One region of the Prochlorococcus sp. MIT 1323 genome, then DNA from elsewhere that is predicted to be linked to it. Evidence: predicted binding sites of a transcription regulator. Region 1 holds the regulator's gene; each other region holds the start of a gene.
The links. The regulator NtcA, encoded in region 1, controls nitrogen genes in cyanobacteria. The targets are predictions, from matches to a motif close to GTANCNNNNGNTAC.

Region 1 (4,993 bases):
TTGCCAAACTGTCCCCATCCACCAAGATAGTCGCCTGAGGTATTCACCTCCACCTCAGGAGGTGCTGACTTTGGCTGCTTGTCTGACATAAGTGGGGGAGGAGATCAGTATCTTCACTCTATCAATGCCTACAAAATCAAAAAGATCTGTTGAATGCATGTCTGCTCTCAACAGATCTTTTTCGGTCAAATCCTGGCGAGAGTGACGCGTTCTGGCTGATGTTGATATTTACCCTGGCGATCGCTGTAGGTGGTATCGCAGGGATCACCCTCGAAGAAAAGAAGCTGACAAATGCCTTCATTGGCATAGATACGGCAATCAGCTCCAGAGCTATTGCTGAATTCAAGCGTGAGATGCCCTTCCCAACTGGCTTCGGCGGGAGTCGTATTAACGATGATGCCAAGGCGGGCATAGGTACTCTTGCCTAAACAAATTACAGTGATATTTGATGGCACCTTCATCTTCTCCAACGCCACACCTAGACCATAAGAATGAGCCGGCAGGATGAAATACTCGCCATCCTCATCCTGATGCAAAGGGGTGGATTCGAGATTTGCAGGATTAAATCGCTTCGGATTCATCACCGTGCCTGGTACATGGCGAAAGATCAAAAACTCCTTCGCAGAGAGCCTTAGGTCATAACCAAAGGAAGAACAGCCAAAGCTAAGTACAGGCCTTTGATGCTGCTCAGGATCAAGATGTCGAATCAATCCGGCTTGAAAGGGTTCAAGCATCCCTGCTGCGGCCTGTTCGGTGATCCAACGGTCGTTTTTAAGCATTAGAAACCACGACGCAACTCAGTGACCTGATCAGCCATTGCCATCAGGATCGATGGCATGACTGAGCCAGTCAAGATGACATCCATCGACCCGGGGCGATGTTCCAGAGTTGTTAACACATCAGCTTCATCGAGATAACCAAGAGCAATCGCCAGACCAACCTCATCCAACACCATTTGATCCAAATCACTCGCCAAGATGCGATCCCGACATTCCTGCCAAATGGCCTCCACGGCCTCAGGCGCACTGGAGTCAACGGCAAGCGTTGAAGCAGGCTCAGACAGACAGCCAGGAACCGCCGGGCGCAGCCACTCAAGTCGCCCACATAGGCGCACACACCCATTTGGGCCTTGGTCTACTCCTCCCTTGAGGAACTGAGCCACCATCACACGACTTCCCAGCCCAGCCGTTCTTAACGCCTGACTCAAGACAACAGAAAAACTGCCTCGATAGGGCGCTGTATAAACCTGAAGCTGCCCTTCAGGAGCTACCAGATGCAGCAGACGCCTATCAGCAACTGCTACCAAAGACCGACTCCCATCACTCTCCTGCGAGCGTTGGTCCGTCATGCACGGATCCACGGAGCGATGGCTAGGGCTCAGGCTGGCAGTCATAAAAATCTCAATCGCCCCGACAAAACCAGCAGAAATCAAATGTAGCGGTGGGGAGCTGCTTAACAAGGCTCTTGACACTATCCATGGTGTAAAAGCACCTGTTTCTGCCAGGCTCAGGTCATCTCACCCACCAACAGCACGATGCTCACATCCCCCCAGCCACGTGCTGACGGCCGCCTTGCTGACGTGATGCGGCCGCTTCAGATCAAATGGGATCCAATGGGCTTTGCCCTCAGTTCCTTAATCATCCGCACTGGTCGCACCGCAGTGCTCTGCAGTGTTTGCGTTGAAGAAGGTGTACCCCGCTGGCGCAAAGGCCAAGGCAAAGGCTGGCTCAGCGCCGAGTACCGCCTTCTCCCTGGGTCTACACCGCAAAGACAGAACCGTGAACTGCTCAAGCTTTCCGGCCGCACTCAAGAAATTCAACGCCTCATTGGCCGCAGCCTGCGCGCCGTGCTCGACATGGCCGCTCTTGGGGAAACCACCCTGCGAATTGATTGTGACGTCATTCAGGCTGATGCAGGCACACGTACAGCCTCCATCACCGGCGCTTGGATCGCCTTAAAACGAGGCTGCGATCGCTTGCTGGAACAAGGCCTGCTCACGCATCAACCCGTCATCGACCAAGTTGCTGCAGTATCCGTTGGTTTAGTTGATAGTTATCCCCTTCTCGACCTCGACTACAGCGAAGACTCCAGGGCTGATGTGGATCTAAACGTAGTAATGGGCTCCAATGGGCACCTATTGGAGCTGCAGGGCACCGCTGAAGGGGCTCCATTCAGCAGGAATCAACTCAACGACTTGCTGAATCTGGCAGAACCCGGCCTACAAAATCTACAAGCCTTCCAACGTTCGGCGTTAATGCAAGAAGACTAAAAAACGTCACCATTGCTACATGGTGGTGGAGGTCCACTACCTAACTTCATATTTCTGCCGTTTGCTGCGCAGCCATGACCGGCGTCATCCGCGGCTTCAGCCGTTACGCCCAGCAACCCTATGTTCAAGGGTCCGGAAGCATGGCCAACTCGCCTGCTCCAACCCAGAAAACCCTGCTGGAAGTCATCCGTGAACTGGATGGCGCCAGCAACGAAATGGTGGAGCGTTCCAAAACCATCTTCTTTCCTGGCGATCCTGCCGAAAAGGTTTATCTCATTCGACGCGGCGCCGTTCGGCTATCTCGGGTCTATGAATCTGGTGAAGAGATCACCGTGGCATTACTGCGTGAAAACAGCCTATTTGGCGTGCTCTCTCTGATCACAGGCCATCGCTCGGACCGTTTTTATCACTCCGTAGCCTTCACCCGAGTGGAAATGATCACAGCGCCAGCGACCTCAGTTCGCCAGGCGATCGAAAACGACACCAGCGTGGGGTTACTTCTGCTGCAGGGTCTCTCGAGTCGGATCTTGCAAACCGAGACCATGATCGAGACCCTCACTCACCGCGACATGTCATCAAGGCTTGTGAGTTTCCTACTAGTCCTCTGCCGGGATTTCGGGGTTCCAGGGGCACAAGGAATCACCATTGACCTACGCCTCTCACATCAGTCCATCGCTGAAGCAATCGGCTCGACTCGCGTCACCATTACTCGCCTGTTGGGAGACCTGCGCAATTCAGGTCTAGTGCAAATCGATCGCAAGAAAATCACCGTTCTTGATCCGATTGCCCTTGCTAAAAAATTCAACTGATCCCCGTCCCAGTCCAGGATGGTGAAACGGGTTGACACTATTCCTGATCCCACCCGCCCATTGTCGTGACCGGCTGGCTGCTGATCCTCTCCCTACTCGTCCTCGGTGGTGTGCTCTCCACCCTCGGCGATCGACTTGGCAGCCGAGTAGGCAAAGCAAGGCTGAGCCTTTTCAATCTCAGACCGCGAAGGACAGCCGTATTCATAACCGTTCTCACTGGCAGCCTGATTAGCGCACTGTCCCTAGGACTGATGCTGCTGGTCAGTCGACAACTGCGAGTAGGACTTTTTGAACTGGATGACCTTCAGGCCAAACTCCAACAAAGCCGCGATGCCCTCAATTCAAGTCGGTCGGCCCAGTTCAATGCCGAGCTTGATCTCAAGCAGGCCAGGTCGGACAGCAATCAGGTTCAGAATGAACTAAAGGAAGCCAAAAAGCGAGCTGCCGCCCTTCGCAACGAACTCGCACCACTACAACAACAAAGACAACAGCTCGAAGCGGAACGAGCTCGTCTCAGTCGCGACATTTCCAAAAAAGATGCCGACATCCGCCGAACGGAAGTTGAACTAGCCAATGTTCGCAGCAGAATTAGCGCGGCTGAAAAAGAACTGAGGCAGCTCGAGACCAACCTCATTGCCTTACGTCGAGGGGATGTTGTGCTGAGCAGTGGGCAGCAACTTGCCGCAGCCACCCTGCGGCTCGACAACCCCAGCCAGGCGAAAGCCGTCATCGACCGCCTACTTCAGGAAGCAAACCTGGAGGCTTTTCGGCGCGTACGTCCCGGTGAAGAAGCCAATCGACAGATCCTGCTCGTGCCACGCACCGATATCAACCGCATCGAACAGATCATCCGAAAGCCAGGCACCTGGGTGGTCTATGTGCGCTCTGCCGCAAATGTGTTGCGTGGGGAGAACGTGGTGTATGCCTTCCCGGATGCTCGCCAAAATATCAACATCGTCCGACAAGGCGAAGTCCTCGCACGAACGACTCTTGACCAAAATGAGAAGAGCACCGAAACCGTACGCAACCGACTTAGGCTCCTGCTTGCATCAACTCTGGCAGAGGTAAAAAGACGCGGATCCCTCAGTTCAGGACTGCAGTTCGATGGCAGTGAAATGAACCGGCTCGGCCAGGCATTACTGAACCGCTCTAAAGAGCGGATTGAGCTAGAAGCCGTGGCAATCCGCAATAGCGATACGGCCGATCCAGTAGCAGTTATCCTGCAGCCCGTGGGTGGTCCTTGGACAAAGATTCCCGAAGACAAACCATGACAAAGCTTGTGGCCGTAGATCCTGGCCGCAATAAATGTGGATTAGTGCTTGCAGACACAGCAACAAGTACTGTGCTTGAGGGGAAAGTGGTGGCCGCAGCCGCTGTGCTCGACCTCATCATTCATTGGCAAAACCAAGCGCCCTTAGAAGGCATCTTGATCGGCAACGGCACCAGCAGTGAATACTGGCAGCACCTTCTGCTGCAAATTGCCCCCTTGCATGTGGTCGAAGAACGTGGAAGCACACTGCGCGCCCGCCATCGCTATTGGGAGCTATGGCCCCCAAGCAACTGGCGCCGCTGGCTACCCCGAGGAATGATCCTGCCTCCCCATCATCTGGACGCCATAGCCGCAATGGTGTTGCTTGAAGACCACCTCGGGCAACAACTCCTTTGGCCCGAACCACCCAACTTCAGAATCGGGCCCTAACAGTGAACATGTAATCCCCACCAGGCTCAAGATGGTAGTCAGCCTTAACCAGGAAGCGCAATAAAGCATCCTCAATAAGTGCTCGCCCAAGAGAGGGTTCCACTTTCAGTTCACCCCGATCGAAAGCCCAGCTGAACTGCCACTGAAACCCCCCAGCCGAGACCTCCCCATCCAAGCGTTGGTCGGCAAAGCTTTGCCGGTGTACACAGAGGCGAG
Region 2 (4,993 bases), 660 kb from region 1:
CGAAAGACTGGGTGACAACTCCTCGGCCAAAAGATTGTTGTTTAGCCCTGCGCAGATCAAATCGGCAGCGATGGATGCCGTTAGAGGAGGCGGATCGAGATGAGCCAAAGCACCTGGATGGGAAGGCTGATAAGCCCCTTCCATCACCAACTGCAAATCGTCCAGCAAGGCATCAACTGAAAGACCTTGAGGCGGCGGCGCCACATCAGGCAAAGCACTAATCGCTGGTAAGGGGCCTCGATTGCTTGCTGTTGCGAACCATTGACAAAGTCGAGCACTGGCCTGCTCCAGAAAAGTCTGCAGTTCTGGATCGAAACGGTCAGGCTTGGCAAAGGGAGCCAAGGTCGCAGTCGGCCTTATCTGGGGAGTGCCAGCCAATAACGCTCGTCATACAAGTTCCATTCTCCCTCCTGATGGCATTGTTTGATCAGGAGATGCCATTCAGCGGTGCCTTTAGCGAAACCTCTTGAACTAACCAACATGCAATGCCGCTATTGGATGTTGCGGCTACTGAATCGAGCAAAACAACTTGGCGATCTTGGAGAAGTTCCTGTGAGTGCCGTAGTTCTGGATGCCGATGGCCGCTGTATCGGACATGGCAGCAACCAAAGGCATCGAGGACGTGATCCATTAGGCCATGCAGAACTGATTGCACTCCGACAGGCTGCCTCGCTCAGAAGTGATTGGCGATTTAATGACTGCACCCTGATTGTCACTCTGGAACCCTGCCCGATGTGCGCGGGAGCACTAACACAAGCGCGCATGGGCCAGGTGATCTTTGCTGCACACGACCCCAAGCGAGGCGGGCTTGGTAGCACAATCAATCTGGGGGAACACCCCAGTGCTCATCATAAAATGAGTGTTCTTGGCGGTGTGATGGAAGTTGAAGCCAGGCAGCAGCTAGAAGCCTGGTTCAAGCAGCAACGGCAACGTTTTCACGAAAACGAGGTAACTCTGACTCGAACAGATTGAGCAACATCTCAACGTTTTTAGGGGTGGAGTTGTATCCCATCAAGCCAATCCTCCAGATCTTGCCAGCCAAGCTTCCTAAGCCGCCGCCAATTTCAATGCCGTGCTCATTCAGCAAATGCAGACGGAAGGCATTGCCATCAACTCCATTAGGAATGCAAACAGTTGTGAGTGTGGGCAAACGCAAGGCTTCAGGTACATGCAACTCCAAACCAAGACTCTCGAGCCCTGCCCAGAGCACTTCGGCATTGCAGCGATGACGATCCCAAGCGTTTTCAAGGCCCTCATCCGCAAGTAATCGCAGGGCTTCACGCATCCCAAAGTTCATATTCACCGGCGCAGTGTGGTGATAAACCCTGTCGCTTCCCCAATACTGATTCAGCAGCGACACGTCTAGATACCAATTGGGCACCTTGCTACTACGGGTCGCAAGCTTCTCTTGGGCGCGGGGCCCCATGGTGAAAGGACCAAGACCAGGAGGGCAGCTGAGCCCCTTCTGGCTACAGCTGTATGACAGATCAACCTTCCATTGATCCAGAAAAACCGGCACAGCGCCTAAGGAGGTGACCGTATCTAGCAGTAAAAGGCAATTGTGCTTATGGCAAAGATCGCCGACACCATCCATTGGATGACAAACGCCAGTGGATGTTTCTGCATGCACTAGAGCCAGAATTGCTGGGCGATGCTCGATCAAACCTGCTTCTAGCTCTGCAAGGGAAAAGGCTTCTCCCCAGGGTTTTTCAATCAACTGAACATTGGCTCGATAGCGAGCAGCCATATCGGCAAGGCGATTGCCGAAATAACCGTTTACCGCAACTAATACCGTGTCACCAGGTTCAACGGTATTGGCCAAGGTCGCCTCCATGGCGGCACTACCAGTACCGCTCATCGGCAGTGTGAAACGGTTGTCGGTCTGCCAGGTGTAGCGGAGCAACTCCTGAACCTCGCCCATCAATTCCAGATAAAGGGGATCAAGGTGGCCAATCGGAGAGCGCGCAAGTGCCTGAAGCACCTTGGGATCGGCATTTGAGGGTCCAGGCCCAAACAGCAAGCGGGTAGGCGTGGCAATCGGTTCGAGAACCGTCTTATGAGATTGGTCAACCTGGGGAAGGGTTTGCGTCGTCGCCAAGGCCCTTGGTTAGTTCAATTGTTTAGAGCCTAAGCAGTCAACCTTCATCCCCGGGACTTTTTTTGAGGGATTGCAACGGCAACCAAGCAGGTCAATCAATAGCGACGGCAATTAAAAAAACTGATTTTTTTTCGAATCTCTTGGCAGCAGAAGGGGAGTAAGTAAAAAAACGCTGGTTCATCTTGCAAAATTCCTTTGAAGCCTGATCAGTCATCGGCTCAACACTGATTCCCTTTGACTGCAAGCAGGCTTGTAAATCGTTGATGCAGATTGAGCGAAGGCTGAAAGATGATTGTTTTAGCAACCAATCAATCTTGTGATGAGATCAGCCATTGAGGACGAATGGACGAATGGACGAGTTGGTCGAGTTGGTCGAGTTGAGGGATTTAGAAGCTAAACAATCAAAATCAGTGATCCAGCCATAACGTTCACCCAGCCTTAGATCAGCTCAAGCTGACAGAAACGGTTACGGAATCCACCCAGAAAGGAAACAAGGCTTCATTAGAAGGTACCTGTTGCTACAAAAAGGAGGCCATGCGGCTGATTACGGTCGCTCTCTTATCGCCGGCTCGGCCTCATCTTCGCCATGGGCAAATCACCCCAAGACGTCCTCCGCCAGATCAAGGACGAGGGCATTGAACTGATTGACCTCAAGTTCACTGATCTGCACGGCAAGTGGCAGCACCTCACAGTTTGTTCGGACTTGATTGATGAGGAAGCCTTCACTAATGGCTTGGCTTTCGATGGATCTTCCATCCGTGGATGGAAGGCCATCAACGAATCAGATATGGATATGGTGCCCGACGCCAGTACGGCCTGGATCGACCCCTTTTATCGCCATAAGACTCTTAGCTTGATCTGTTCCATTCGGGAACCTCGTAGCGGCGAGCCCTATGCCAGATGCCCCAGGGCGCTTGCCCAAAAAGCCCTCGGTTACTTAGCCGGCACCGGCCTTGCTGATACAGCCTTTTTCGGCCCTGAGCCAGAGTTTTTCATCTTTGACGATGTCCGCTACAACTCCGGAGAAGGTGGTTGCTTCTACAGCGTTGACACGATTGAGGCCGCTTGGAATAGCGGCCGCATCGAAGAAGGCGGCAACCTTGCCTACAAGATCCAACTGAAAGAGGGCTACTTTCCGGTTCCACCCAACGACACCGCCCAGGACATCCGTTCCGAAATGCTGCTGCTGATGGGGCAATTAGGAATCCCGATGGAGAAGCACCACCATGAAGTTGCTGGTGCTGGCCAACATGAATTGGGGATGAAGTTCGCTGAGCTGATTGAAGCTGCGGACAACGTGATGATTTACAAGTACATCGTCAGGAATGTTGCACGTAAATACGGCAAAACGGCAACGTTTATGCCCAAGCCGGTGTTCAACGACAACGGCACCGGGATGCATGTTCACCAGAGCCTCTTTAAAGGAGGCCAGCCTCTGTTCTTTGGGGAAGGCACCTATGCCAACTTGTCACAGACGGCTCGCTGGTATATCGGCGGCATCCTTAAGCATGCTCCCTCCTTCCTGGCTTTCACCAACCCCACAACCAACAGCTACAAGCGTTTGGTGCCAGGTTTTGAAGCTCCTGTAAACCTTGTTTATTCCCAGGGCAACCGATCTGCAGCTGTTCGTATTCCGCTCACTGGCCCAAACCCGAAAGCCAAGCGTCTTGAATTCCGCCCAGGTGATGCCTTGGCTAACCCTTATCTAGCTTTCAGCGCAATGATGATGGCGGGCGTTGACGGCATTAAAAACCAAATTGACCCTGGCGATGGTTTCGATGAGGATCTATTTGAACTATCAGCAGAACGCCTTGCCAGCATCCCCACAGTGCCAGCTTCACTTAATGGTGCACTCGAAGCGTTAAATGCAGACAAAAACTACCTCATGGAAGGGGGAGTCTTCACTGAAGACTTCATTAACAACTGGATTGATATCAAATACGAAGAGGTGCAGCAATTGCGTCAACGGCCTCATCCCCATGAATTCACCATGTATTACGACGCTTGAGGTTGGGTGAAAAGATCACCATCTGTTTGAAAAAACAGGGGAAGTTATTCGTTTAAACTAGCTTTGATGTCCCCGCTAGCTAAGCGGGGACTTTTTAATAGCCTGGCATTCTGGGAGTCGTGATTTTTTTCATGAAAAGTTTTCTCCGAGGCGTTTTGACATTGAAAAGAGATTAGAGGTTAATAGCTAATAAGTATGAAGGCAAACATATATGAAATCAAATGTGAACATAAAAAGAGATGGTGTGATTTAAAGTAATCGTATCTCAATAGTAAGCCTTCTAGATGTAATGGCAAGTGCTCAGGAAAATAGACTTTTAGATGGATTTAATTGCAAGAGTTTGCACTGATTAATGAAGAAGAAACCGGTAAGCTCTTATTCTTGAAATCAAGCGGTTCTCATTGTCAAGAATAAGAGTCATTTTAATCACTGGCAAAAGACGCCAGTGAATCCTCAGCGTAGTTCACAAGAGCGCTATTTCGTATTTGAGAAAGGATAGATCTTGTCGATTGGGTTGTCGTTATCCAAATTGCTTTTAATTCTGATTTCTGTCTATGAATGGCGGCCTGATATCAAGCGAACATTGTTGGATGATTATGCCCAACGATCCATGATCTGTTTAACAACCACCTGCTCCATTCCTACCTGTAAAACCACCACAAGTGGCAGAGCCAACAACACCCCTGGTAGACCCAATAAGGCGCCCAAGCTCAGTTGAGCCATTAATGCCACGGTGGGAAGCAGGTTGACCGTACGCCGCAATAACAGCGGGGTGAGCAAAAATGCCTCAAGATTCTGCAAAATCAGCCGCAATACCAGCACTTGCAGCATTAGCAGGGGTGAAACAAGCAGGGCCATGGCCAATGGCAACAGGGAGGCGGCCGTTG
Region 3 (4,993 bases), 440 kb from region 1:
GTAACGATCAACCCCGCCATTGCCCACGGCATTGACAACCATGTTGGCTCAGTAGAGGTAGGCAAACTGGCAGACCTGGTGCTCTGGAAGCCAGGCTTCTTCGGCGTGCGGCCAGAACTTGTCATCAAGGGCGGGTCAATCATCTGGGCGCAAATGGGCGATGCTAATGCCTCGATTCCAACACCTGGACCGGTCCATGGCAGACCAATGTTTGCAGCATTCGGCAAAGCCCTTGCCCCCAGCTGCCTCTCCTTCCTGAGCCAAGCGGCCATCGAAACAGATCTTCCCAACAAGCTGGGGCTGCAACGTGCCTGCATTCCCGTTCTGAACACCCGCACGATCGGCAAAGCAGAAATGCACAACAACAATTCACTACCAAAAGTAGAGGTAGATCCACAAACTTACGAGGTGTTCGCCGACGGCGATTTACTCACATGCGACCCCGCAGAAGAACTACCAATGGCCCAGCGATATCTCCTACTTTAAACGCTAAATCCAACATCTACCTTTAGGTTGCTAAGTAATAGATCAAGACTTGATCGGCATCACAACCTCAGCCGGCTGAGGAGCACACTCTGCAACCTGTTCATCAACTACTGCACCCACAATCACAATCGACGGCGCTGCAAACCCTTCGCTCTGCACCCTTTGAACCAACTGTTCCAAGGGAGCTTTGAGGTAGCGCTGACCTACGACAGTGCCCTGTTGAATGATTGCTGCGGACGTAGCTGGATCGAGTCCACCGGCAATCAACTCTTCGACGATATAAGCAAGGTTATGCAAACCCATATAAATCACCAGACTGTCACTTGCACTAGCAAGATCCTTCCAATTCACAGAAGGGCGCTGTTTGTCGATCTTCTCGTGACCTGTCACAAAGGTGACAGAACTACCCCCACAACGATGGGTCAGAGGAATGCCCACATAGGCCGGCGCAGCCATCCCCGCTGTAATCCCAGGGACCACCTCCACCGATACCCCATGACTCTGCAAATAGGCGGCCTCCTCACCACCCCGCCCAAACAGAAAAGGATCACCACCTTTTAGGCGTACTACACAGGAATGACTCTGAGCCAATTCAACAAGCAACTCATTTGTCTTGGACTGTGGAACCCAATGACGTTCTCGACGTTTACCAACAAAATGCCGTTCACAAGACTCGGGCACTAACTCGAGTACTTCCTTAGGCACCAGAGCATCGTGAACCAAGGCTCCGCATTGGCGAAGCAGACGATAAGCCTTCAGTGTGAGCAAATCAGGATCACCAGGGCCTGCACCCACCAAATACACAGTGCCAAAGTCCAAAGAGCTCATGGCAATGCAGCCAGCAAATCAATCAAACCGAAACGAAATAACTCAATCTCAAGTAGGGAAGTCATCACCCCAGAATCGCGCAGCGTCTGCGTAATCTGGATTGGCGCCAAGGCAAGAAAAAGAGGCGTGGATGCCTCCTTCGCTGAAGCGACATCAGCATGCCAGTCGTCCCAGGAAAGCATGGGCAACGCCAGCCGCTGCTGCAGCAAACTTAAATAGCGATGAGCAACACCCTGGCGAAGGGGATGATGAACCAAAACAAGAGAGCCATCACGACAAGCCTGACGCTGCACCCACTCCTGTAACAATCGCCACCAAGAGGGCCAGGCACCCAAGAAAGGCACCAACCTGGTGTTCACACCCTGTTGCTGAAGTCGCTGACGAAGCAACGGCACATCCTCTCGAACATGAGAACCAGGCAGCAACAACAAAGGAACCAGCCAAATAGGATCTGCAATCTGCTCATGGCGATCAGTAGCCGTTAAGGCCTCTACAAGCACAGGTGTGCCACGACGTTGCGCGACCTGCAGAGCAAAAGAACGCACACAAGAAGGAACATACCCACCAGCACGGCCATGCACGATGTAACGCAAAGCGCGCTTACAACCAACCTCCTCATGCTTTCGTAACAACGGCCACGGATCTAAGACATCCGAAACTGGTGAAGTCATTCCAGTCTTAATAGTCGACTGCAACCATGGCATCCCGTCGCTATCGAACACAGTCGCAAACTCGGTTGAGGACGAGTGGTCGCCAAGGCAGACAGGGTGCAACCCGCTCAAAACGCTTTAACAGTGACTTCGAAAGGGATTTAGCTGCCATGAACCGTGTATGGAAAATGCTCAGACAAGGCACAATCCGCTGGTTGGGAGAGATAGGCCGCCAATACTGAAATCACTTAAAATTTACACACAGCAACCATAAAGAAGGAAACTTGTGCACCTAGATGTATCGATAAACACCAAATTTTGAATTTCACACAAATGCTCAGTTTTGTTCAATCTGATACCGCCAATACCCTCTTCCATCAGGCTTAATGACTCCATTCGCAGCGTGGCCTCACTCCTCAACACCTCTAGTTGCCAACATCAGCCGGGTTCAGAATGTACACAAAGACACCAAATTTTGAATTTCACACAAATGCTCAGTTTTGTTCAATCTGATACCGCCAATACCCTCTTCCATCAGGCTTAATGACTCCATTCGCAGCGTGGCCTCACTCCTCAACACCTCTAGTTGCCAACATCAGCCGGGTTCAGAATGTACACAAAGACACCAAATTTTGAATTTCACACAAATGCTCAGTTTTGTTCAATCTGATACCGCCAATACCCTCTTCCATCAGGCTTAATGACTCCATTCGCAACTCACCCTTGCTTCAATAAAGGCAGGGCCTAAAAACCATGGCTATCGAATAGGCGAATAAAGTTTCAAAAAACATGATCACTTCTTTTCAAGTTTAATTTCAACAAAATTTCATGGTTATTAGCTCTCCTGCGAAACAATTTCTCCAAGGGAAGAAGCTCAACAAAATTGAGCAAAACAAAGCTTTTAAAGATGGCTTAGATGTTGGTGATGAACTTGAAACCTTTGCTCAGGTAGGTTGGGAACAGGTCGATAAAACAGACCTCGAACTGCGCCTGAAATGGTATGGAATGTTCTGGCGACCCAAAACCCCTGGCAAGTTTATGCTACGGCTAAGGATACCCAATGGTGTTCTCAATAGCCACCAAATAAAAGTAGTGGCCTCAATCGTGGGTCGCTACGGAGAAGACGGCAGTTGCGACATCACAACACGACAAAACCTACAGCTTCGTGGTGTTTTACTGAGTGATCTTCCCGAAATCCTCAAACGTCTTGAAGAGGCAGGTCTCAACACAATCCAATCAGGTTTTGATAACCCACGCAATGTCACAGGAAATCCACTGGCTGGGATTGACCCTCTTGAAATTGTTGATACTCGCCCATACACAACTGAACTACAAAATTTCCTCACGAATCAAGGGAAAGGAAACCATGAATTCTCCAACCTTCCCCGCAAATGGAATACGGCAGTTGCAGGGGCCCGCGATAATTTCCTGCTCCATAACGACATCATCTTCCATCCAGTGGAACACGATGGGGTGATGGGTTTCGGCGTCTGGCTCGGAGGGATCCTCTCCTCGCAGATGAATGACTATGCGCTGCCTTTAAATGCCTGGGTTAAACCCAATGAAATCTGTCGACTCACCGGCACTATTCTAACGTTATGGCGAGATAACGGTGAGCGTAACAATCGCCCTAAGGGCAGGTTTCGCATGTACCTCGACAGCGTGGGCATCGAAGCGTTTCGCACCATGGTGGCGGAAACATTTGGACCGCTAACACCTGATCCCGGTTCTGTATTTGACGACAAGCCACGCTCTTTTTACGGAATCCACCCTCAGAAACAAACAGGGCTTCACTACGCCGGCATGCATGTACCCGTTGGACGATTAAGCGCAGAAGATCTTCAGGATCTTGCTAGCGCCAGTCTTAACTATGGCAGTGGTGAAATTCGTCTTACAGAAGACCAGAACATCATTTTGGTGGGGCTATCAACTACCAACCTCGACAAATTTCAAGCTGATCCACTGCTACAGCGTTTTCCACTTGAGCCCGGTTCCATTGCCGCCGGCACTGTCTCCTGCACAGGAAATACGTACTGCAGCTTCGCCCTTACAAACACCAAAGATCAGGCAATGGCAATGGCCCATGAACTGGATGCAGAACTCATCCTCCCTGAGGAAATAAAAGTCCATTGGACTGGCTGTCCCAACAGTTGTGGCCAGGCCTACATGGGCGCAATCGGCCTCACAGGAACCAAAGCCCGTGCACCAAACGGGGGCCAAGGCATGGTTGAGGCCTATGACCTCAGCCTTGAAGGCAGACAAGGGCCGGACGCCCAAATCGGAACACTGCATCGCAAAGCCATTCCTGGCAGCGAACTGAAAGACGTACTGCGGGAATTACTGATCGAACGCTTCGGTGCTCAACCTCGTAGCCAACCGAAGCAAAACAGCGACCCTTTCTCCAACTTCATGAACTGGTTCAGCAATTTAGGCGAAAACAGCAGCCCATCCCCTTGAGCTGCGATCGCTAAACCACCGTTCCTAGATCAATCACCTATCAAGCCCCACCATGCAATCGACTTCCCAAGCACGTGATCTTTTCTCTCGCTTTGTCAACTGGTTCAGCAACAGCGGTCATGACAAGCCTGCAATCAATCAAAAAGAAGGTGGCCGAGATCTCTTCTCACGCCTGATGAACCGAATCAGCGGCTGAAACTCTCAATTCCTTCCTTCAACACCCCACCCCAACGAGAACTGCCATGGATGTGAACACATCCCAAATGGACTACGTCCTGCCCAATGAACTCGTCGACGGCATGATTACTGCCGGCGGAAAAAAATCCAGTGTGAGTATTAAAAATCTGCTGGTACGTGGTTTCTATTCAGGAGCGATTCTTGGCCTAGCCACCTGCTTAGCCATCACCGTAGGAGTCCAGTCTGGAATGCCATTTCTAGGCTCCGTTCTCTTCCCCTTTGGGTTTGCCAGCATCGTGCTCTTCGGCATGGAGCTAGTCACAGGCAACTTCGCCTTATTGCCAATGGCAACCTGGGCTGGGAAAAGCACATGGCAAGCAACCTTCCGTAACTGG

Region 2: a site for NtcA is predicted at 2,607-2,620, ahead of glnA (type I glutamate--ammonia ligase). Genes of this name have one in related genera too.
Region 3: a site for NtcA is predicted at 2,263-2,276, ahead of SIB68_RS08845 (CbiX/SirB N-terminal domain-containing protein). Genes of this name have one in related genera too.

Annotation. Positions count from the first base shown of each region.
Region 1 covers NZ_CP138973.1:2,257,508-2,262,500, reverse strand. Annotated here, with positions in the region: gene SIB68_RS11025 (hypothetical protein) at 1-89, opposite strand, end outside; gene dcd (dCTP deaminase) at 186-779, opposite strand; gene SIB68_RS11015 (cob(I)yrinic acid a,c-diamide adenosyltransferase) at 779-1,393, opposite strand; gene rph (ribonuclease PH) at 1,535-2,269, shown strand; gene ntcA (global nitrogen regulator NtcA) at 2,344-3,078, shown strand; gene SIB68_RS11000 (DUF3084 domain-containing protein) at 3,144-4,349, shown strand; gene SIB68_RS10995 (resolvase) at 4,346-4,777, shown strand; gene SIB68_RS10990 (DUF3146 family protein) at 4,761-4,993, opposite strand, start outside.
Region 2 covers NZ_CP138973.1:454,389-459,381, forward strand. Annotated here, with positions in the region: gene SIB68_RS02145 (pyridoxal phosphate-dependent decarboxylase family protein) at 1-378, opposite strand, end outside; gene SIB68_RS02150 (nucleoside deaminase) at 481-972, shown strand; gene SIB68_RS02155 (pyridoxal-phosphate-dependent aminotransferase family protein) at 914-2,098, opposite strand; gene glnA (type I glutamate--ammonia ligase) at 2,685-4,106, shown strand; gene SIB68_RS02165 (AI-2E family transporter) at 4,701-4,993, opposite strand, start outside.
Region 3 covers NZ_CP138973.1:1,816,622-1,821,614, reverse strand. Annotated here, with positions in the region: gene ureC (urease subunit alpha) at 1-486, shown strand, start outside; gene cobA (uroporphyrinogen-III C-methyltransferase) at 529-1,314, opposite strand; gene SIB68_RS08845 (CbiX/SirB N-terminal domain-containing protein) at 1,311-2,096, opposite strand; gene SIB68_RS08840 (ferredoxin--nitrite reductase) at 2,793-4,421, shown strand; gene SIB68_RS08835 (hypothetical protein) at 4,474-4,617, shown strand; gene SIB68_RS08830 (formate/nitrite transporter family protein) at 4,685-4,993, shown strand, end outside.